DNA from 4 places in the Kitasatospora sp. NPDC088548 genome. Region 3 is predicted to be linked to each of the others. Evidence: riboswitches for the same ligand, from Rfam matches in the RefSeq annotation. Region 3 holds a riboswitch; each other region holds the start of a gene.
What was found. Region 3 has a riboswitch for cyclic di-AMP ahead of ACIP82_RS26860 (transglycosylase family protein). Riboswitches for the same ligand answer to the same signal wherever they lie in the genome.
Positions count from the first base shown of each region.

Region 1: linked by a shared signal. The riboswitch ahead of ACIP82_RS05635 (peptidoglycan DD-metalloendopeptidase family protein) and the one ahead of ACIP82_RS26860 (transglycosylase family protein) in region 3 are both predicted to bind cyclic di-AMP.
Region 2: linked by a shared signal. The riboswitch ahead of ACIP82_RS25615 (NlpC/P60 family protein) and the one ahead of ACIP82_RS26860 (transglycosylase family protein) in region 3 are both predicted to bind cyclic di-AMP.
Region 4: linked by a shared signal. The riboswitch ahead of ACIP82_RS27595 (M23 family metallopeptidase) and the one ahead of ACIP82_RS26860 (transglycosylase family protein) in region 3 are both predicted to bind cyclic di-AMP.

Region 1 covers NZ_JBIVMI010000003.1:35,841-41,469, reverse strand. The annotation lists gene ACIP82_RS05645 (MFS transporter) at 1-635, opposite strand, end outside; gene ACIP82_RS05640 (DUF2470 domain-containing protein) at 805-1,536, shown strand; gene ACIP82_RS05635 (peptidoglycan DD-metalloendopeptidase family protein) at 1,773-2,741, opposite strand; cyclic di-AMP (ydaO/yuaA leader) riboswitch at 2,745-2,903, opposite strand; gene ACIP82_RS05630 (MFS transporter) at 3,299-4,759, shown strand; gene purB (adenylosuccinate lyase) at 4,801-5,629, opposite strand, start outside.
Region 2 covers NZ_JBIVMI010000022.1:7,442-13,070, reverse strand. The annotation lists gene ACIP82_RS25620 (NlpC/P60 family protein) at 1-211, opposite strand, end outside; gene ACIP82_RS25615 (NlpC/P60 family protein) at 437-1,603, opposite strand; cyclic di-AMP (ydaO/yuaA leader) riboswitch at 1,614-1,768, opposite strand; gene ACIP82_RS25610 (NlpC/P60 family protein) at 2,126-3,163, opposite strand; gene ACIP82_RS25605 (NYN domain-containing protein) at 3,365-4,774, opposite strand; gene ACIP82_RS25600 (hypothetical protein) at 4,959-5,222, opposite strand; gene ACIP82_RS25595 (rhomboid family intramembrane serine protease) at 5,425-5,629, shown strand, end outside.
Region 3 covers NZ_JBIVMI010000024.1:6,886-12,514, forward strand. The annotation lists gene eno (phosphopyruvate hydratase) at 53-1,339, opposite strand; gene ACIP82_RS26860 (transglycosylase family protein) at 1,584-2,471, opposite strand; cyclic di-AMP (ydaO/yuaA leader) riboswitch at 2,477-2,648, opposite strand; gene ACIP82_RS26865 (cytochrome P450) at 2,873-4,141, opposite strand; gene ACIP82_RS26870 (SDR family NAD(P)-dependent oxidoreductase) at 4,298-4,720, shown strand; gene ACIP82_RS26875 (MazG family protein) at 4,767-5,629, opposite strand, start outside.
Region 4 covers NZ_JBIVMI010000025.1:23,797-29,425, forward strand. The annotation lists gene ACIP82_RS27580 (sensor domain-containing protein) at 1-49, opposite strand, end outside; gene ACIP82_RS27585 (GNAT family N-acetyltransferase) at 162-770, opposite strand; gene ACIP82_RS27590 (hypothetical protein) at 833-1,708, shown strand; gene ACIP82_RS27595 (M23 family metallopeptidase) at 1,774-2,634, opposite strand; cyclic di-AMP (ydaO/yuaA leader) riboswitch at 2,647-2,805, opposite strand; gene ACIP82_RS27600 (YiaA/YiaB family inner membrane protein) at 3,051-3,341, shown strand; gene ACIP82_RS27605 (alpha/beta hydrolase) at 3,475-4,302, shown strand; gene ACIP82_RS27610 (TetR/AcrR family transcriptional regulator) at 4,361-4,930, shown strand; gene ACIP82_RS27615 (sensor histidine kinase) at 5,207-5,629, shown strand, end outside.

The DNA.
Region 1 (5,629 bases), on a different contig from region 3:
CAGCCGAACACCGTCATGGTCAGCGCGAGCCAGATCTGCGGCCGGCGGAAGACCGCCAGCTCCGGGCCGAGCCGGGCCCCCTCGGCGCGCCGCTGGACGGGCACCAGCGCGGCGATGCCGGCGAACCCGATCACGCCGAGCGCCGCGACCACGTAGAAGGTGGACCGCCAGCCGAAGTGCTGGCCGAGCAGGGTGCCCATCGGCACGCCGAGGACGTTGGCGGCGGTGAGCCCGGTGAACATCAGGGCGATGGCGCCGGCCCGCTTCTGCGGGGCGACCAGATCGGCCGCGACCACCGAGCCGATCCCGAAGAACGCGCCGTGCGCGAAGGCCGCGAGGATCCGGCCGACCATCAGCAGGCCGAAGGCGGGCGCCACGGCGGAGACCAGGTTTCCGGCGATGAACAGGCCCATCAGCATCAGCAGCATCCCCTTGCGGGGGATCCGGGTGCCGAGGACGGTGAGCAGCGGTCCGCCCACCACGACGCCGAGCGCGTAGCCGGAGATGAGCAGGCCCGCGGTGGGGATGGACACCGAGAAGTCGCCGGCGACCTCGGGCAGCAGGCCCATGATCACGAACTCGGTGGTGCCGATGCCGAAGGCGCTGATCGCCAGCGCCAGGAGCGCGAGGGGCATGAGAGTCTGCTTTCCAAGACGATTGCATGTGCAACTACCAGCGCCGACAATACGTCTACCATCCAGATACTTGCAAGCGCCGGATATTGCCTAGGTGAACATACGCCACGCTTGCCAGCACCCCTCGGCACGATTAGGTTAGGCTCACCTAACTTACTGGAGGTCAGCCATGAGCCCCGTGGACACCACGGCACCCGAGGCGCCGGAGGCGCCCGAACCCACCGCCGCCGAACGGGTCTGCAGTCTGCTCACCGCCACCTCCTCCGTGGTGATCCGCGCCTGCGGCGAGCACCATGAGCTGGACACCCCGATCGCGGTACAGGGCTCCCGGCTGCGCCTCCACGCCCCCCTCGACGCGCCGCTCACCCTCGCCGCCACCCGCGCGCAGGACGGGCTCGCCGTCGTCCTGGACCTCACCGACATCGCCCCGGTCGCCGTCCGCGACCGCGTCCGCGGCCGGCTGTCCCTGGCCGGCCGGCTCCACCTGGCCCACCTCGCCGACGACGGGCTCGGCGTCCACCTGCGCCTGGACGTCGCACACGCCGTCCTCTCCACCCCGTACGGCACCACCGCGCTGACCGGCGCCGACCTCGCCCTCGCCGGGCCCGACCCGCTCGCCCGCTACGAGGCCGGCCTGCTCACCCACCTCGCCGACGACCACCCGGACGCGCTCGCCGTGCTCACCCGCCTGCTCGACCCGGACCTGCTCGCCGAGCGGCCCGGGATCCGCCCGCTGGCCCTCGACCGGTACGGCCTGGTGCTGCGCCTGGACCACCCGCACGGCCACCGCGACGTCCGTCTGGTCTTCCCCGAACCCGCCCGGGACGCGGACGAGTTCGGCCACCGGGTACACCAGCTGCTGACCGCCGCGCACCGCGCGCTGCCCGCCCACCGGATCTGAACCAGGCCACCGGTCAACGTGGCTGACCAGACGTCAACTTCCCTTGGCGTCACGTAAAACCAAAACGGCCGGCCCGGCTCGCGAGAGGATTTCTCGCGAGCCGGGCCGGCCGACTGGGCGTGTCCCGCGCCCAGGGCGCCACTGTCGGTGCGGCGATCACCCGGTCGAGCGGTCACCCGACATGACCATCCCGAGTGGCCGTACGCCCCGCACCCAGCGGTGGTTCTGATGCCCGATCAGATGGCGACGCCGTGCGCCCGCAGGTAGGCGATCGGGTTGACGTCCGTGCCGTACCCCGCACCGGTGCGGATCTCGAAGTGCAGGTGCGGGCCGGTCACGTTGCCGGTCGCGCCCGAAAGGCCGATCTGCTGGCCGGCGGTGACGGTCTGGCCGATCCTGACGCCGATCGAGGACAGGTGCGCGTACTGGGCGTACTTGCCGTCGGCGAGCTTGATCTCGACCTCGTTGCCGTAGGCGCCGCCGTTGCCGGCCTTCACCACGGTGCCGCCCGCGACGGCGCGCAGCGGGGTGCCGGTGGAGACGACGAAGTCGGCGCCGGTGTGGTGGCCGGAGGACCACATCGAGCCGGCCACGCCGTAGGCGGTGCCGAGCTTCGGGCTGGCGACCGGGGAGACGTAGCTGGCGACGCCGGCCACGGTAACCGGGGCCGGGGTGGCGGGCTTGGCGACCTCGATCTTGGTCTGGACTGGGGTCTGCGGGGCGGGCTTGACCGGCTTGGCGGTCTGAACCGGCTTCGGCGCGGCGGCCGGAGCGGCCGGAGCAACCGGGGCGGCCGGCTTGGCGGCCTCGGCCGGAGCGGCGGCCTTGGCGCCGAGCGCGAGCTTCTGGCCCGGGAAGATCAGGTTCGGGTTGGCACCGACGACCGAGCGGTTCTGCTCGTACAGCGCCTGCCAGCCACCCTCGACCTGCTTGGCGTCGGCGATCTTCGACAGGGTGTCCCCGCCGACGACCTGGTAGCTCTGCTCGACCGGCGCGGCTGCCGGGGCGGCCTGCTGCGGGGCGGCGGCCGGGGCGGCGTCGGCGGTCGAGGAGTTGCTCTGCTGGGGCTTCGCGGCCGGCGCGGTGTGGGCCTGGGCGCTGATCGCGGTCACCAGCGGAAGGGCGAAAGCGGCGCCGGTGACGGCGGTGGCGATACCGATGCGGGCGGCGCGGGGCAGGGCGATACGACGAGCCTGTGCGGGCATGGAAGATTTCCTCTCCGACGCCTACGAGGTGAGCTGTCGGGTTCGGGCTGGAGTTGCCCGGCCGCAATGCGGCTTCACCCCAAGCCGGACCGTGAATTCCGGTCCGGCGACTTACCTTTGGGTCCCCCGCTCCTGCCGTACAGAGTTCAGTTCGCACCACCGGGCAGCGGCAGGACTAGGCGTTCCACCCGGTGGCCGCCCGGGCCGTGGCCGGGCGGTCGCTGAACTAAAACCCATCCGTACGGGCTAAGCAATGTCGATCACGTGAAGTCACCACAAAGCCCCGAGGCGTCGTGACACTCCGAATGATCGGCTGCACAGTACGCACACAATCCATTGACCTGGAGCGACCGCCCGGCGACACTCCGCCGATATCCGCGTCAGTACGCATGCGATCACCTACGGAATGCCATTCGCCGACACACCCCCCGGTGACCCTTGTCACGTCGGCCCGCGGGGCGCACGATCGGGCGGTGGCCACCTCCGAGGCCGGCACCCTGCGCCTGGGCACCGCGCAGGGTCGCTGGGTACTACTGGCGACGGTGCTCGGCTCCAGCATGGCGATGCTCGACGGCACCGTGGTGAACGTCGCCCTGCCCCGGATCGGCGCCGATCTGGGCGCCCCCCTCGCCGCCCTGCAATGGACGCTCAACGCCTATCTGCTGACCCTGGCCGGGCTGATCCTGCTCGGCGGCGCGCTCGGCGACCGCTACGGCCGCCGCCGGGTGTTCCTGATCGGCGTGGTCTGGTTCGCGGTCGCCTCGGCGGCCTGCGCCGCCGCGCCCACCATCGGCGTGCTGGTCATCGCCCGCGCCGTGCAGGGCATCGGCGGCGCCCTGCTCACCCCCGGCTCACTGGCGATGCTCCAGGCCGTCTTCCACCCGGACGACCGCTCGGCGGCGGTCGGCCTCTGGTCCGGCCTCGGCGGGGTGTCGGCCGCGGTCGGGCCGTTCCTCGGCGGCTGGCTGGTGGACGGCCCCGGCTGGCGGTGGATCTTCCTGCTGAACGTCCCGCTCGCCGTCCTGGTGGTCGCGGTGGCGGCCCGGCACGTGCCGGAGAGCCGGGACGAGAGTGCGACCGGCCGGTTCGACGTCCTCGGCGCACTGCTCGCCGCCCTGACCCTGGGCGCGATCACCTACGCGCTGACGGCGGCCGGTGGAGGGGTGTCCGCGTCCGTCTGGGTGACCGGCGTGGCCGGCCTGCTGCTGGGGGCGGCCTTCGTCTCGGTGGAGCGCCGCAGCCCGGAGCCGATGCTGCCGCTCGGCCTCTTCTCCTCCCGGCTGTTCACCGCGGTGAACCTGGTCACCCTCTGCGTGTACGCGGCCTTCAGCGGAGTGTTCTTCCTCCTGGTGGTGCAGTTGCAGACGGTCTCCGGGTTCTCCCCGCTGGTCTCCGGGCTGTCCCTGATCCCGGTCACCGTCCTGATGCTGGCCCTGTCGGCACGCGCCGGGCGGCTCGGCAAGCGGATCGGCCCGCGGCTGCCGCTCACCGTGGGTCCGCTGCTCTGCGCGGGCGGTGTGCTGCTGATGCTGCGGATCGGCCCCGGCGCCTCGTACTGGGCGGACGTGCTGCCCGCCGTCACCGTGCTGGGCTGCGGGATGGTGCTGCTGGTCGCGCCGCTGACCGCCACGGTGCTGGCGGCGGTGGAGGTCCGGCACGCGGGCATCGCCAGCGGTGTCAACAACGCCGCCGCCCGGGCCGCCGGCCTGCTCGCGGTCGCCGCCCTGCCCGCCCTGGCCGGTCTCAGCGGCGAGGCCTACCGGGTGCCCGCCTCGGTGGACTCGGCCTTCCACACCGCGATGCTGATCTGCGCCGGGCTGCTGGTCGCCGGCGCGCTGGTGGCCGTCACCACCGTCCGGGGCAATGTGCTGGCCCCCGAGGACCACCGCCCGGTGGCCGAGCCGGACTGCCAGTGGTCCTGCGGCACCAACGCCCCGCCGCTCGACCCGGGCCACGTCGACGCCGGAACGGCCGAGGGCCCCGCCACCGGAACGGCGGCAGGGCCCTCGGCGAACTGACGGCACACCGGCGCAGGCGCGGCGTCAGTGCAGACGGGGCGTCAGAGGATGTCGCCCGGCGCGTACTTGGCGGCCTCCGGGTACGCGGCCGCGACGGCCTCGACCCGGCGGACCACCTCGGCGACCTGGGCGCCGGCCGCACCGGTGAAGGAGAGCCGGTCGGCGAGCAGCGCGTCCAGGGCGGCCCGGTCCAGCGGGATCCGCTCGTCGGCGGCCAGCCGGTCCAGCAGCTCGTTCTCCCGGGCGCCGGCCCGCATCGCCAGCGCGGAGGCGACGGCGTGCTCCTTGATGACCTCGTGCCCGGTCTCCCGGCCGACGCCCGCCCGCACCGCACCCATCAGCACCTTGGTGGTGGCCAGGAACGGCAGGTAGCGGTCCAGCTCGGCCTCGATCACGGCCGGGAAGGCGCCGAACTCGTCGAGGACGGTCAGGAAGGTCTCCAGCAGGCCGTCGAAGGCGAAGAAGGCGTCCGGCAGCGCGACCCGGCGGACCACCGAGCAGGAGACGTCGCCCTCGTTCCACTGGTCGCCGCCCAGCTCGGCGGTCATCGAGGCGTAGCCGCGCAGGATGACGGCCAGGCCGTTGACGCGCTCGCAGGAGCGGGTGTTCATCTTGTGCGGCATCGCGGAGGAGCCGACCTGGCCCTCCTTGAAGCCCTCGGTGACCAGCTCGTGGCCGGCCATCAGACGGATGGTCTTGGCCAGGCTGGAGGGCGCGGCGGAGAGCTGGACGAGGGCGGTGAGCACCTCGAAGTCCAGCGAGCGCGGGTAGACCTGGCCGACGCTGGTCAGCACGTTCTGGAAGCCGAGGTGGCCGGCCACCCGGCGCTCCAGCTCGGCGAGCTTGTCGGTGTCGCCGCCGAGCAGGTCC
Region 2 (5,629 bases), on a different contig from region 3:
ACTTCTCCGACGCCTGTTCGGCCTCGTCGTACAGCTGGTCGATCCGCACCTTGACGTCCTTGCGGTTCTGCGGCCCGTCCGGTGAGCCCGGGGCGGCATGGGCGCTGCCGCCCACGGCCACGCCCAGGACGGTGGTGGCCGCCGCGGTCAGCACCAGCGCGCGGGCGAGGGTGTGCGCACCCGACTGTGGGGAACGGCGGTGCACGGCCATCCGACTGCGGCTCCAATTCTGCGTCCCGGCCTGTGGCCGCTCCGGTGCGGGCGGCTCTGGAAGCGGGTGTCCGGTGGCAGACGTTAGCGAGTCCGGGCGAGCGAGTCCAAACCCCTACCAACCCGAATATTTGACCCTGAATCGGACAGGCGTCCGGCCGGCCGGAAAAGCCGCAGGCCCGGCCTCCCGCGAGGGAGACCGGGCCTGCGAAAGCCTGACTCGGGGTCAGAGCCGCACGATGGTGGAGACCGGCATGTTGGAGGCCGACTCGTAGCGGACCGAGGCGCCGGGCTTGGGCGCGTGGATGACCTGGCCGCCACCGACGTAGATGCCCACGTGGTGGTTGTCGCCGTAGAAGATCACCAGGTCGCCGGGCTGGGCGTTGGCGATGTTCGAGCCGATCCGGGTGCCGGCGTTGGCCTGGGCCTGCGAGGTGCGCGGCAGCGACACGTTCGCCTGGGCGTACGCCCAGCTGGTGAGGCCGGAGCAGTCGAAGGAGTTCGGGCCGGTGGCGCCGTAGACGTACGGCGCGCCGAGCTTGCTCTCGGCGGCCGCGATCGCGGCGGCGGCCCGCGAGCCGTTGGCGGCCGGGGCGCTGGGCGCGGACGACGTGGACGGCGTGGACGACGCCGACGGCTTGGTGACGGGCGAGGAGGACGGGGTGCCCAGGTCGCCGCGGCCGTTGTCGCGGGATGCCCGGTCGGCCTCGGCCTTCGCGGTCGCCTTGGCGGCGTCCGCCTTGGCCTTGGCCTCGGCGGCGGCCTTCTCCTCGGCCGCGCGCAGCGCCTCGCGCTCCTGCTCGGTCAGCGTGTTGAGCAGTTCCTGGGCCTTGGCCAGCTTGCCCTGGATCTCCTCCTTGGACGCCTTCAGCTGCTGGGTGGTGGCCTCCAGCTCGCCGAGCTTGTTCTGGGCCTCGGTGCGGTCCTGGTCGAGCCTGCGCTGCTGCTCCTGGAGCTCCTTCAGCTGGCCCGACTGCGAGCTGCCGGCCTGCGTCAGGGTGCCGGCCTGGGTGAGGAAGTTGTCCGGGCTGGAGGAGAGCATCAGCTGAACGGTCGGCGATATGCCGCCGTTGCGGTACTGCTCGCCGGCGATCTCGGCGAGGCCGCCCTGCAGATCGGTCACCTGCGACTGCTGGCGGGCCACCTTGTCCTGGAGCTCGCCGACCTGCTTCTGCAGCTCCTGCTGCTTGGCCTGGGCGCCGTTGTACTGCTCGGTGGCGACCTCGGCCTGCTCGTTGAGCTTGTCGACCTGCTCCTTGACCTGATCCTTGGTCGGCGTCGGGTCGGCGTGCGCGCCCGACTGCGCGGAGAGGGCCACGGCCGCTGCGGCGGCCGCGGTCAGGATGGAGACGCGGGCACGGCCGGCGGGCTTGGGACGACGATGGGACGCCACGAAGGCGGACTCCTTCTTCCTACGTCCGCCTACCGGGTGAGCTGACGGGTTCGGGCCGGAAGCGTGCCCTACGGCGCCTCACCGACCGTTCCACCGGTCGACCTGGCGCCGATTCACCCCGGAGGAACTTGGTTCCCCGGCTCCGCTCCACAGCGTCCCCGACTGCTGGACTCCCCGTCGGGCAGTCACCTGCCCCGCTGCTTCACGAACTCGACGGTAACCCCCGCCGTCACCCGGGATGGGTGATCGACTGCACGGTGGTTCGAGGCATGACCCTAGTAACAGAACCGTGATCCGTTCAAATCCTTGTCAGAAAAAAGACGGAAGAATACCCAAGTTCATTTGTGAATATGACCGAATGTGATCACAACCGCACGCGGGGCTGATCATTACTCACAATGCGGGTCGAGAGCGCCCGACCGGGGCGTGTCCCACATCACAGCAGCGGGCCGGCCCGGCCGGGCGTGTCGACCTATCAGGGAATGTCCGGATCGGGGGCTTCTGCCCCCAATCGACGAACCGTCAGACCCGGCGGATGGCGTTGATCTTCATCGCGTCGGCCTTCATCACCTTCACCACGTCACCGGTGTGCGGCGCGTGCACCACCATGCCGTTGCCGATGTACATCGCGACATGGCTGCGGTCGTCGCGGTAGATGATCAGGTCACCGGGCTGCGCCTGGTCCAGCGAGGGGACCCGGGTGCCGACGCCGGCCTGCGCCTGCGAGGTGCGCGGCAACGAGACATTGGCCTGCTTGTACGCCCAGACCATCAGACCGGAGCAGTCGAAGGTGCTCGGCCCGATGGCACCCCAGACGTACGGCGAGCCCTGCTTGCTCATCGCCTTGGCGACGGCCACCCCGGCGTACCCGCCGGCCTGCGGCAGGCTGCTCAGGTCGGTGCGCTCGCTGCCGCGCGAGGCCCGGTCGTCCTGCTGCTGCTGCGCCTTCAGGGCGGCCCGGTCGGCCGCGCTGAGCGAGTTCAGCAGCGTCTGGGCCTCCTTGAGCTTCTGGTTGACGTCCGCCTTGGCCTGGTTCAGATCCTTGGTGGTGCTGTCCAGGGAGGCGAGGACGGCGGCCGCCTCGGCCTTCTGCTGGTCCAGGCGGCGCTGCTGGTCCTGCAGGCCCTTGAGCGCCTCGGACTGGCTGGAGCTGGCCTGCTGGACGCTGGAGGCCTTGTCCAGGTAACCCGACGGGTCGGAGGAGAGCATCAGCTGCACGGACGGGTCGATGCCGCCGGTGCGGTACTGCTCGCCCGCCACCTCGGCCAGCCCGGCCTGAAGCTGCGTCATCTGGTCCTGGCCGCGGGCCACCTGGTCCTGGAGCTGGTCCGCCTGCTTGCGCAGCTGGTCGGCCCGCTCCTTGGCGCCGTTGTACTTCTCGGCCGCCTGCTCCTGCTCCTCGTTCAGCTGGTCGATCTGCGCCTTCACGTCCTCCTTCTTGGGGGAGGGCGCGGCGTGGGCGCCGACCTGGGCGGAGAGGGCGACCGCGGTCGCAGCGGCAGCGGTGAGCACGGAGACCCGCGCGCGGCTCGGCTGCTTGGGACGGCGGTGGGAGGCCAAAGTGATCGGTTCCTTCTTCCAACGGACTCACCCGTTTGAGTGAGGATCCGGAAAATAGGTTTGACGCCAGACCCTAGTGAAGATCCACGCTTTCCGCCACTCCCCCGATGGCGTGAACCTCCACCGGCGGCCTGACTTCACGGGATCCACACACTGCCGCAAACCGGGCGCTGACCAGCGGTCACTCCGGTCCCTCCGGCATCAGGGCCGGGCCAGCCGGTTCAGCAGCAGGACGGAGGCGACGGGGCGCGCGCCCGCCTTGCGCACGCCCTCCGCGACCTCCCGGTCGGTGGAGACCACCACCACCGGACGGCCCTGCGGCTCGGCCCGCACCAGACGGCGGATCAGCTCGTCCGCCGTCTCCCCGGTCCGGCTGAAGCGCACCCGCACCCCGCGCGGCGGCGCCATGATCACCGGCACGTCCAGGTCCTGCCCGTCGAACACACAGGTGACCTCCGCCTGGGTGCGCTGGGCCAGCATCGCCAGCCCGCCCAGCAACCGGATCCGCTGCTGCTCCAGCGGCAGCGCCGGATAACCGGTCTTGGTCACGTTGTAGCCGTCCACCACCAGATGCACCTGCGGGATCGCCAGCAGCTGGTCCAGCAGCGCCGGATCGTCCTCCGCCAGCCCGCGCCGGGCCACGTCGTGCGGCGAGGCCGAGCCCGGCACCACCGCCTCCACCAGGTCCGCCGGGCGGATCTGGGAGACCGGCAGCGCCAGCTCCCGCTGCAGGCCCTGCGCCGACTGCAGCACGGTGTCCAGCAGCAGCCGCAGCCGCATGTCCTCGACGCTGCGCCCCTCGCGGGCCGAACGGCGGCCCTGCTCGGCGGCGGTCTCCAGTTCGGAGATCCGGTGCCGCAGCCGCCGGGCCTCACTCTCACCCGCGCCGCGCTCGGCGGCCGCCTGCGTCCTCAGCGCCTCCAGCTCGGCGGTGACCCGGCGGGTCTCCGCCTGCGCCCGGCGGGTGTCGCTCTCCAGCGACCGCACCTTCTTGCGCAGCGACTCGGCCTCCTTGCGGACGTCCTCCGACTCGGCCCGCTGCCGGTCCAGGTCCGCCCGGGCGGAGGCCCGTACCTCCGCCAGCTCCGCCTGCAGCTTCTCCGCCAGCCGGGCCGCCTCGGCGGCGGCGCCCTCGGCGCCGGCCCGCTCGGCCTGCTCCCCCGCCTCGGCGACCAGCCGGCTCCAGCCCGCCGACCGCACCAGATAGGCGGCGGCCGCCACGTCCATCGGGTCGGCGGCGCCGGGCACGTGGCCCGCCTCCAGCGCCTTCACCAGGTCCGGCTGGCCCAGCCGCAGCCGCTCCGCTATCCGGAGCCGGAAGGCCGGCTCCGACTCCAGTGCGGCGGCCAGCGCGGTGGCCGCGTACTTGGCCCGCCGGGCCGGCGTGAACTTGGCGTACTGCCGCAGGCTCTGCGGCAGTTCGGCGGGCGGCAGCCCCCCGAGCGCGTCGGCGGCGAGGCCCACCACCCGGCGGCGCACACCCTCGGGCAGCGGCCGGTCGAGCGTCTCGACGGCCCGGTCTGCCGCCGGCTCGTCACCGCCCGACTCCTCGGCGGGGGCCCCGGTACCGGACGGGGCGGCCTCGGCCGCGTCCGGCGCCTGCCCGTCCACAGCGGGCTGCCGCCCCTGCGGCCCGGCGGGCTCCTTCGCTGCGTCCACCACGTCCTCGGCTCCGATCCTCGTCCAGCGGGGTACGGCCCGCGGCCGTCGCCCTCGTCGTCACGCTCCGTGCGTTCTGTCTGTATTGTCCCCGTGCGGTGAACGGCCGCGCACCGTCCACCCCACGGACCGGGCGTCAGCCCTGCTCAGCGGCGGCCTCTCCGGCCTCGGCACCGGGACGGGCCACCAGTTCGACCTGGTCCACCGCGTTGCACCAGCGGCAGCGCACCGACTCGATGGTCTCGCTGAGCACCTCGGTCTCCTCCACCTTGGACTCGCCGGCCAGGTCGAAGTGCAGGTACTCGGTCACCCGGGCGGAGCGGGTCACGTCGAAGCGGGTCAGGTTGCCGCACAGGGTGCAGCGCCAGCGCGTCTCAGCGGTCAGGGCGGGGACGGTCATCGGGGGTCCTCTCGGGTGGTCCCTGGGTGGGCTCAGGCGCTCCCCCCGGAGCCCCGGCGTCGGCGGCGGGAGGCGGGAATGCCCGCCCCAAGCCTATTGCCTGAGGCAACCGTCCCGACCACCGGTCGCGGCGATCGGGACGGTAGCCCACCTGCCGTACAGCGCGGTGTCGCCCGCGCCGGGCGGAGGGATGCTTGGCCGCATGGCGATCACGGTCCTCGACCACACCGGCGCACGCGGCGGGCCCCCGGCCGCGCCCGCCCCGGCCGTCACCTACGCCCTGATCGCGCTCAACACGGTGGTCTTCCTGCTCGGCCCGGCCGCCGGGCTCAACCCGCTCTACGGCCGCGGCCAGGCCAGGGTCTGCGCGGAGCAGCGGTACGAGCAGCGCTGGGGCGCGGTACCGG
Region 3 (5,629 bases):
GCACCGGTCAGGCGTGCGCTACCGGACGGCCGAGGGACCGGGCCGGAAGGGCTCAGCCCTCGTGCTTGAAGCGCGGGAAGGCGCCGCGGCCGGCGTACTCGGCGGCGTCGTCGAGGATCTCCTCGATGCGCAGCAGCTGGTTGTACTTGGCGACGCGCTCGGAGCGGGCCGGGGCGCCGGTCTTGATCTGGCCGCAGTTGGTGGCGACGGCCAGGTCGGCGATGGTGACGTCCTCGGTCTCACCGGAGCGGTGCGACATCATGCAGCGGTAGCCGTTGCGCTGGGCCAGCTCGACGGCGTCCAGGGTCTCGGTCAGCGAGCCGATCTGGTTCACCTTCACCAGCAGCGCGTTGGCGGTGGCGGTCTCGATGCCCTTGGCCAGGCGGACCGGGTTGGTGACGAACAGGTCGTCGCCGACCAGCTGGACCTTGTCGCCCAGCTTGACGGTCATGGCCTTCCAGCCGTCCCAGTCCGACTCGTCCAGCGGGTCCTCGATGGAGACCAGCGGGTAGGCGGCGACCAGCTCGGCGTAGTACTCGATGAGCTCGTTGGCCGAGAGCGCCTTGCCCTCGAACTGGTAGGCGCCGTCCTCGTGGAACTCGGAGGCGGCGACGTCCAGGGCGAGCGCGATGTCCTTGCCGGGCACGTAGCCGGCCTTCTGGATGGCCTCGACGATGAGGTCCAGGGCCTCGCGGTTGCTGTCCAGGTTCGGCGCGAAGCCGCCCTCGTCACCGAGGCCGGTGGACAGGCCGCGCTCCTTCAGCACGCCCTTGAGGGTGTGGTAGACCTCGACGCCCCAGCGGACGGCCTCGGAGAAGGACTCCGCGCCGATCGGGGCGATCATGAACTCCTGGATGTCGACGTTGGAGTCCGCGTGCGAGCCGCCGTTGAGGATGTTCATCATCGGGACCGGCAGGACGTGCGCGTTCGGGCCGCCCAGGTAGCGGAACAGCGGCAGGTCGCTGGCCTCGGCGGCGGCGTGCGCGACGGCCAGCGAGACGCCCAGGATGGCGTTGGCGCCGAGCGAGGACTTGTCCGGGGTGGCGTCCAGGTCGAGCATGGCCTGGTCGATCAGGCGCTGCTCGGTGGCGTCGTAGCCGACCAGCTCCGGGCCGATCTGCTCGATGACGGCCAGAACGGCCTTCTCCACGCCCTTGCCGAAGTAGCGGTTCTTGTCACCGTCGCGAAGCTCCAGCGCCTCGAAGGCGCCGGTCGAGGCACCCGACGGGACAGCGGCACGGCCGGTGCTGCCGTCGTCGAGGCCGACCTCGACCTCGACCGTGGGGTTCCCACGCGAGTCGAGAATCTCACGGGCTACGACGACATCGATGGACGGCACGAGGCATCTCCTAGCGGAAGCAGGGGTCCGGCTGACGGTGATGATGTCGGCGGGACAATTGCGGAGTCGTTACGACCAGAGCCTAACCGCACGGGCTCTCAGGGCCACGCTGACCTCGGTCCCGTCTCAGCGTGTGGCCTGCCTACCCACCGGTAGTTCACCTGGTTGCCCCATGGACGGGGCCGGAAGCGGGCGAAGGGGGCCGAATCCGGCCCCCTTCGCCCGCTGTCGCCCGGTGCGGGACTCAGCCGAGGGTGAGCACCTGGCCGGGGACGATCAGGTTCGGGTTGCCGCCGACGGTGCCGCGGTTGCCGTCGTACAGCGCCTGCCAGCCGCCGGAGACGCCCTGGGCGGCGGCGATGGTGGACAGCGTGTCGCCGGACTGGACGGTGTAGCCGTGACCGCTCTTCGGCGCGGCGGCCGGGGCGCTCTGGGCGGCCGCCGGGCGGAAGTCCTGGCTCGCGGCCTGGCCGGCGTACTGCTGGTAGACGCTCTGGTGGCTGGTCCAGTACCAGGCACCGTTGTTCTGGTACCAGTACACCTTCGCGTCGGCGTCCCAGCCGGCCTTGCCGGAGAAGCCCGGGGCCTGGGTGTTCTGCTGCGCGGGCTGGGCGGGCTTCGCGGCCGGCTGCGGGGCCTGCTGCTGGACGGGCTTCTGCGCGGGCTTCTGGGCCTGCTGCTGAACCGGCTTCGGCTGGGCCGGCTTCGGCGCGGCGGGCTTGGCGGCGGATGTGTCGACCGCGGCCGGGGCGCCGCCCTTGGTCAGGCCGGCCTTCTGGGAGCAGACCGGCCAGGCGCCCGGCCCCTGCGAGGCGAGGACCTTCTCCGCGACCGAGATCTGCTGGGCCTTGCTGGCCTGGTTGGCCTGCGCGGCGTACGCGTTGCCGCCGTACGCCTTCCAGGTGCTGGAGGTGAACTGCAGGCCGCCGTAGAAGCCGTTGCCCGTGTTGATGCTCCAGTTGCCGCCGCTCTCGCACTGGGCGACCGCGTCCCAGGTGGAGGCGGGGGCGGCCGAGGCACCGGAGGCGGTGAGGAGCGGCATCGCGAGTCCGACGCCGGCCACACCGGCGACGGCGATGGCCTTCTCGGCCTGGGTACGACGACGGTGACGGCCAGTTCCAACGAACAGCATGAAGATGTCCCTCTCCGCACGCCTGCGAGGTGAGCTGTCGGGTTCGGACCGGGAGGTGGCCCGGCCGCGTCACGCGGAACGTCTCGGCCCGCGCGGGCGGCTTCACCCCAAGCCGTGGGGGACGGCAACAAACCTGGTTCCCCCGCCCCTGCCCAAGGGTTCTGGTCGATTTCCCGTGACGCGGCGGGCAGGATTCGGCGTCCCGCGCACGAGGTCCGCAGCAGCGGACTCCAGGGAGGTTAGACAGATCATCACATCAATCACAAGCTCATATCGCCCACATCACACATAAATTACGGCCCGTGGTCATGCGCCTACCAACCGAGGTGCTATGTCCGGTTTAATGGTGATTCAGGCCACGTGGAGCGGGTCGACGGCACCCGACTGACGCGCCGGAAACCTCAGTCGACGGTCTCGGACGACGGCCTCTCCGGGGTGAATTCGACCGGCAGTTCACGAAGTCCACGCATGATCAGACCACCGCGCCACCGCAGATTCTCCGGGCTTTCGGCAAGCCGCAGATCGGGCAGCCGGGAGAGCAGCGTGGCCAGTGCGGCCCGGCCCTCCAACCGGGCCAGCGGGGCGCCGATGCAGTAGTGGATGCCGTGCCCGAAGCCGAGGTGCGGGTTGTCCGTCCGGGCCAGGTCGAGGGTGTTCTCGTCGGAGAACCGCGCCGGGTCCCGGTCCGCCGCCGCGAGCACCACCAGCACCGGGTCACCGACCGGGATGTCCACCCCGCCGATGGTCAGCGGGGTGGTGGCGAACCGCCAGGTGGCCAGCTCCACCGGGCCGTCGTAGCGCAGGAGTTCCTCGATGCCGGTCTCCAGCAGCGCGGTCTCGCCGCGGACGATCGAGTCCTGCAGCAGGGCCCGCTGGCCGGGGTTGCGCAGCAGCGCGTAGGTGCCGTTGCCGATCAGGTTGACGGTCGTCTCGAAGCCGGCGAAGAGCAGGATGAAGGCCATCGCCGCGGCCTCGTTCTCGGTCAGGTGCTCGCCGTGGTCACTGGCCCGGATCAGACCGGAGATCAGGTCGTCGCCGAGGTCGGCCCGCTTGCGGTGGATCAGCTCCAGCAGATACGCCCGCATCTTCCGTACCGCGCGCCCGACGCCACCGCGCTGACCGCCGCCGTGGCGGATCATCATGCCCGCCCAGTCCCGGAAGTCGTCCTGGTCCTCGGACGGCACGCCGAGCAGGTCGCAGATCGCGTAGATGGGCAGCGGGAAGGCGAACTCGTGGATCAGGTCCGCCGAGCCGCGCTCCGCGAAGCCGTCGATCAGCCGGTCGGTGAGCTGCTGCACCCGCGGCTCGAACTCGGCCACCCGGCGCGGCGTGAACGCCTTCGACACCAGCCGGCGCAGCCGGGTGTGGTCCGGCGGGTCGATGTTCAGCAGGTGCGTCATCAGATCGGCCTGCCGCTCCCCCGGAATGCCCACCCGGCCGGTGCGGTGCGCCTGCCCGCTGTGGTGGGCGGGGTTCTTGGAGAGCCTGCCGTCGGCGAGCGCCTGCCGGGCGTCCGCGTACCTGGTCACCAGCCAGGCCTCCACCCCGCTCGGCAGGGTGGTGCGGTGCACCGGCGCGTGCTCGCGCAGCCACGCGTACGCGGGGTACGGGTCGGCGGCGAACTCCCAGGTGAAAAGCGGCGGGCGGGCGGAATCGGGCTGAACTGGCATGGGACGACCGTATCCGGTGGGTAAGTCCGGCCCGGCAGGCGTGAGCCTGGTCACCTGAGGGGTAATCCCTGTTGCGGAGGGTCAGGACGTGCCTACGATCCTCCAACGAAAAAATGTGGGCGACGGTGCGGTGCCGTCCACTGGAAGGAGCGCACCATGCGGGTAGCCGGGGCAGTCGTGGTCATCGCCGTACTCGACGGCGGGTCGGGTGCCGACCTCGCCCGCCGCTTCACCTCCGCCGGCGCCTCCGGGGTGCTCGTCGCCGACCTGCGGGTCGGCATCGCCGAGGACCTCGCCGCCGAGCTCGACCGGCCGGGCTGCCCGGTCGTCGGCGTCTGCGGCGACATCCACCGCCCGAGCGACATCGCCGCCCTGGTCGACACCGCCGAGAAGCACCTCGGCCCGATCGACCTGTTCTGTGTGGCCGGTCCGGACGGCGAGCGGATCATCTCGCTCGCCGAGCTGCCCGACCACCTCGACCTGGAACGGCTCGCCGAGCTGCTCGCCCTGGTCGGCGAGGCGATCGGTGAGGTCGTCCCGCCGCAGCGCCGGCCGGTGGAGAGCGTCCAGCCCGTCTGACCCCTGCCGGGACTGCCCGGGCGGCCGGCCGCCCGGGCAGTCCCGGCTACTCGGGCTTCAGTCCCTCGGCCGCGCGCACCGCGTCCCGGTAGCCGCGCGCCGCCGCCCGCAGCGCGGCGTCCACGTCCACCCCCGCGTCGTGCGCCCGCTGCGCCACCGCGAGCAGCAGCCTGCCCGCCGACTCCGCCGTGAGCTCGGCGGGCAGCTCGTACGGCTCGTCCGGCACGCCCGTGAAGCCCGCCCGGCGCGCCCGCGACACCAGCTTCGCCGCGTACGCCAGCGCGGGCAGCCCGGCCGGCACGCCGTCCAGCACCGACTCGCGCTCGGACTTCTCGGCGGCCTTCAGCTGCTCCCAGTTCGCCTCCACCTCGGCGGCGCCCTCGGCCTCGACGTCCCCGAACACATGCGGGTGGCGGTACATCAGCTTCTCGACGATGTCCCCGGCCACGTCGTCCACCGAGAACGGGTCGGTGGGGTGCTCCTCGGCGATCCGGGAGTGGAAGAAGACCTGGAGAAGGACGTCCCCCAGCTCCTCGCGCAGGGTGTCGCGGTCCCCCTCCTCGATCGCCTCGACCAGCTCGTACGCCTCCTCCACCAGGTACTTGACCAGACTGGCGTGGGTCTGCTCGGCGTCCCAGGGGCAGCCGCCGGGCGAGCGGAGGCGGTCCATCACGGAGACCAGGTCGAGCAGCCGGGCGCCCGGCAGGTCGTACGAGCCGGGCAGCACCTCGATCTCCGGCACCTCGCCCGCGTGCTCGACCGCGAGACGCGCCAGCGCGTCGGTCAGGCCAGGGTCGCCGTCCGGGCCGCCCAGCCAGACCGTCGGGCCCGCGCCGGGCGCCGGCTCGGTCAGCAGCCGGGCGAGGGCCGGCGCCGAGCCGGCCGGCACGAGGTCCACCTCGACCCCGG
Region 4 (5,629 bases), on a different contig from region 3:
TGTCCTCGCGGTCGTACGCACCGCGCTGCATGCTGTGGCTGCTGCTCATGGCCGGGCCTCGGTCCTCGGTTCTGTGGTGGGGGCGTGTCCTGCTGACTCCTCAACCCTGTCAAAGCGCGGGCCCGGTGGACATCCGGCCCCCCGCCGAACAAGGGGTGGGGTTAACCCCCCGCCCGCTGCCCCGCCCCGGTCCCGGCCCCCGCCCACTCGTCCGCCAGCAGGGAGTACTGGAAGGAGTCGTACCAGGTGTCCCGCAGGTGGAGGTCGTGCCGGATCCGGCCCTCCAGCTGGAACCCGGCCCGGGTGAGCACCCGGCTGGAGGCGGTGTTGTCGACGTCGACCCGGGCGGCCAGCCGGTGCACGCCGAGCGTCCCGAACGCGAGGTCGCAGAGCAGCCCGGTGATCTCGCCCGCGTAGCCGTGGCCCCAGGTGTCGGGGCGCAGCGCGTAGCCGAGGACTGCGGAGCGGTGCTCCCCGAGGGTGAGGGCGGCGCTGCCGATCGGGGCGCCCCCGTCGGCGGGGTCGGCGGAGTCGGTGCCGTCCGCGCGCAGGGTGACGGCGAGCCGGTAGACCGTGCGTTCGTCCCGCAGGGCCTCCTCCAGGTACTGCGCCACCTGATCGGCACAGCTCTCCCGGTCGTACGGTCCGAAGGGGAGGTGGCGGGTGGCGACCGGGTCGCCGAAGACGGCGTACAGCGCCTCGATGTCGCCCGGGGTGTGGTGGAACTCGCGAATGGCCAGCCGGGGGCCGGTGAGTCGTACGGGGACCATGTCCGTCGACCCTACTCCGGCCCGGTCCGTCCGGTGGGCGGCCAGCGGCTACCGTCGAGGCTATGGAAGACGAAGACCTGCGGCTCGCCCCGCGCACCAAGGCCGCCGAACTGCTCGCCTGGGCGGAGGCGGAGGGCCGCGCGCCGGTGGCCGAGGAACCGCTGCGGACGGTGCTGGCGCTGCTGGAGCTGGGCGAGGGCAGGATGCACGACGGCTGGCCGGAGCTGACCTCGAACGCCGTGGAGCAGTTGCTCGTCGAGCGGCTCTACCTGTACGTCCAGCCCGCGCCGGAGGAGGATCCGCTGGCGTACGGCGAGGCGGTGCGGCTGCTGATCGACCGCCAGCGGGCGGCGAAGCGGCTGAACGCCAAGCGGCAGGAGCGGCTGCACGCGGAGGCCGAGTGGCAGGGCGAGGTGGCGGCCGGCCTGCTGCGGCGGGCGGACCTGGTGACCTGGCCCCGGCTGTACACGCTGCTGCTGCACGCCTACGGGGTGGACGTCGCGGACGAGGCGGCGGTGCGGGCCTGGCTGGAGGGGTTCCGGGAGCTGGCGGAGGAGGACCGGCTGGCCGCGTTCGCGGCGCTGGAGCCGGCCGGCTGGGTGGACGAGACGGCCGGTGAGGGCTGGGGCCCGGCCCGGGTGCTCACGGTCGGGATGGCCACCGACGGCGCCCGGCGGCTGCTGGAGCAGGGCCTGATGCGGCGCAGCTACCGCAACCTGGCGGAGCTGACCGCGCTCGGCCGGCCGATGCCGGACGAGCTGACCGGGGACTTCGGGGCGTTCGAGGAGGCGGCCGCCGAGGCGGCGCTGGAGCTGGCCGGCCGGTGGACGGTGCCGGGGCTGCCGCGGCTGCTGGTGGCGGAGTTCCCGGACCTGGCGCCGGAGCCGGGGCAGGAGGAGATCGACGCGTACCTGGCCGGGCTGCCCGACGGGGCCTGAGCCCTCCGGGTCCTGGAACGCGGAGGTGCCCCGGCCGCTGCTCGGACCGGGGCGCCTCCGGGGCGTCAGGGGGTGATGCCGCGCTGCTCGAACCAGGTCTCCGGGTCGACCGGGGCCCCGCCGCCGGGGCGGACCTCCAGGTGCAGGTGCGGGCCGGTGACGTTGCCGGTGGCGCCGACCTTGCCGATCTGCTGGCCGGGGACGACCTTGCCGGTGCCCTTGATGATCGAGGAGAGGTGGCAGTACCAGATCTCGGTGCCGTCGGGCAGCGTCTCGACGATCCGGTAGCCGTACGAGCCGGACCAGCCGGCCGAGGTGATGGTGCCCTGGCCGACGGCGTAGACCGGGGTACCGGTGGAGGCCGCGAAGTCCAGGCCGGTGTGCAGGTGGGCCCAGTAGGAGGCGCTCTGGCCGTAGTGGGCGGAGAGGTTGTAGTCGCGCACCGGCAGGTTGATGGCGGCGAGCTTGGCCCTCTCGGCCTCCTCGGCGGCCCGCTTGGCCTCCGCCTGCTGGGCGGCGCGCTTGGCCTCGGCCTCCTGGGCGGCCTGGACGCGGGCGTTCTCCTCGGCGGCGGTGCGCTGGCTGTCGGCCTGCTGCTGGATGCGGGCGGCGAGCGCGAGGCCGGGGTCGGCGGAGAGGGCGACCGGGGTCTCGTCCGGGGCCTCGATGGCCGGCGCGGCGGCCGGGGTGGCGGAGGCGAAGCCGGTGGCGCCGAGGGTGGCGGCCACGGCGGTGACGCCGAGCAGTGGAGCGGTGCCGCGGGCCTGGCGCGGCATCCGGTGCCGGTTGGCGTCGGCGGGCTGCGGGCCGGTCTCGTCCGCGGGGCCGCCGTAGCCGCCCTCGTGGGCGGCGGGCCGCGGGTGGTCGAGCAGCTGGGTGCCGGCGGCGGAGCCGGGCAGGTGTGCCGGAGAGTACGTCGACGCCACGGAGGCGCGCTCCTTTCCTTCCTTCGCGCCTACCGGGTTAGCTGACGGGTTCGGAGCAGGAAGGTCTCCTACGGCTGGGCCTGGGCCCGGCCGATTCACCCCAAGGAACGTGGTTCCCCGGCTCCCTGACCTGCCCGGGGGCGGGTCGTCGGGATTAGGCGACGGCGCACGGTGCCGTCTGGGTACGGCGTTGACAACCGCGCTGCGTTATCAAACGTTAATCCTAGGCGCCCCTGATTCCAAGCCATCCGTTCGGGACAACCGGATACAGCACGGGCACCACGCGACCCGATGGGCGTTTTGGGACGATTGACGACAACTGACACTACCGAACGTGATTGGACGTCAACGAACGACCCCCCATTTGAGTAGTTCTACTCATGTGCGTCCGCTCGGGGCGCCGCCATCCTGACGCCATGAACGCACCGATGCAGTCCCGCACCACGGCCGCGTACCACGTCCAGGCCGTGCTCTCCTTCGCCCTGTCCGCCGCCGCCCTCGCGATCGGGATCGCCTACCTCCCGGTCGGGGGGTGGACCAGGGCCTTCCTCGGACTCGGCCTGCTCTACACCGTCACCTCCTCGTTCACCCTGGCCAAGGTGGTCCGGGACAAGCAGGAGACCAGCGAGATCGTCACCCGGGTGGACCAGGCCCGGCTGGAGAAGCTGCTCAGCGAGCACGACCCGTTCAAGGTGGAAGGGATCTGAGCGGGCACCACGGAACGGGCACCTCCGAAGCCGTCGCACATCGATAGCTTGACGGCTAAGGCTATTAGCCTTAGCTTTATGGCTATCGGCAGCACCGCCGATGACACGCCCCGGCGGCCCGAGGAGACCCACGATGTCCGGCATCACCACCCCCACCACCCAGTACCTCGACGTCCCCGGCGGCCGGCTGGCCTTCGACGACACCGGGCGGGGCGACGGCACCCCGGTCGTCCTGCTCCCCGGGATGCTCGACAGCCGGGCCGCGTACCGGCACCTGCGACCGCTGCTGGTGGCCGCCGGCCGCCGGGTGATCACCATGGACCTGCGCGGCTTCGGCGAGTCCTCGATCGCCTGGGACGACTACTCGCCCGCCGCGGTCGCCACCGACGTCATCGCCCTGCTCGACCACCTCGGCATCCGGAGCGCCGTGCTGGCCGGCAACTCGTACACCGGCGCCACCGTGGTCAAGGCCGCCGGGGACGCACCCGAGCGGGTCGCCGGGATCGTCCTGCTGAACGCCTTCGTCGAGAACCCGCCGCCGAACCTGATGCAGCGCGCCGTGTTCGGCCTGATGGGCCCGCTGCTGACCTACGTCCCCGCCTCCTGGGGCCTCTACCACCGCAAGATGGCGTTCCCGACCGCCAAGCCGGCCGACTTCGACGCCTACGTGGACGGCCTGGTCGCCGCGCTGCGCACGCCCGGCCGCCGGACCGCCGTCCGGGGCCAGCTCCGCGGGGACTCGTCGCCGGTCGGCTGGACCGCCGCGGTGCGGTGCCCGGCGCTGGTCGTGATGGGCGCCAAGGACCCCGACTTCCCGAACCCGGAGCTGGTCGCCGACCGGCAGACGGCCGCGCTCGGGGCCCGCAAGGTGATGATCGAGGGCGCCGGGCACTACCCGATGGCCGACCACCCGCAGGCCACCGCCGACGCGCTGCTGCCCTTCCTCGCCGAACTCTCCTGAGCCCCGGCCCCCGCACCGCACGCCCCTGCCCCGCCCCACGAACCCCCGGAGACCGCACGTGCCCCGAGTAGGACTGACCCCCGACCAGGTCGTCGGCCACGCCCTCGCCCTCATCGACGAGCAGGGCCCCGAGGCCCTCACCCTGGCCGCCGTCGCCAGCCGGGCCGGCGTGGCCACCCCCTCGCTGTACAAGCACGTCAGCGGCGGCCTCGCCGAGCTGCGCCGGCTGGTCGCCGTCCGGGTCACCGAGGAACTGGCCGACCGCCTCGCCGAGGCCGCCCTCGGCCGCGGCGGCGACGACGCGGTGGCCGCCGTCCTGCGGGCCTACCACGCCTACGCCACCGAGCACCCGCACCGCTACAACGCGCTGCCGCAGGCCCCCCGGCCGGACGACGACCTGACCCGGGCGGCCGGCCGGCTGGTCGGGGTGATCGTCGCGGTGCTCCGCGAGTACGGGCTGGACGGCCCCGAGGCGATCCACGCCGCCCGCACCGTCCGCTCGGTGGCCCATGGCTTCGCCTCGCTCTCCATCGGCGGTGGCTTCCAGCTCGCGGAGGACCTCTCGGTCACCCAGGACCGTCTGATCGCGGTCCTCACCAGCGGCCTCCGCGACTGGCCGAAGGCCTGACGGGGCCGTCCGCGCGGGGGCGGACGGCCCCCGCTCCGCGCCACCCCCGACCCACCCGTTCGCACCCGCACGATGCCCCGGCCCGCGCCCAGCCCGTACCCGGCCCGCGCCCAGCCGGTCCCGTCCGACCGCCCCGCACCGCCCGCCACCTGGCCGATCGGGCCCGAAGGACGTCTGATTGACGCCGTATTGACGGGATATTGACGAGATCCAGTCACTTGGCGAGATCCGTTCACACCTTCGTAGGATCATCACCCTAGAATTCGCGGCGTGACGATGACTCAGTGGTGTGCAACGGCAACCGGCGTAATCGCCGCCCTCGCCCTCGTGGCCGCCGCCCGCTACCGCGCGGTCTCCGCCACCCAGCGCCGCCGCGCCGACCAGCAGCGGCGCGACATCGCCCGGCTGACGGAGCGGCTCGACGCCGAACTGTCCCGGCGCGGCTCCGAACTGGCCGCCGTCCAGCAGGAGCAGGAGCTCAACGCCTCCACCCAGCGGGCCTTCCTCAGCGTGGCCCGCCGGATCCTCGTCATGGCCCACGACCAGCAGGCCCTGCTGGACGAGATGGAGCGCACCCACGACGACCCGGCGCTGCTGGAAGGCCTGCTCAAGGCGGACCACGCCGCCGCCCAACAGGCCCGGCTCGCCCAGACGCTGGCCGTCCTCTGCGGCGCCAGGGCCGGACGGCACTGGCCCGAG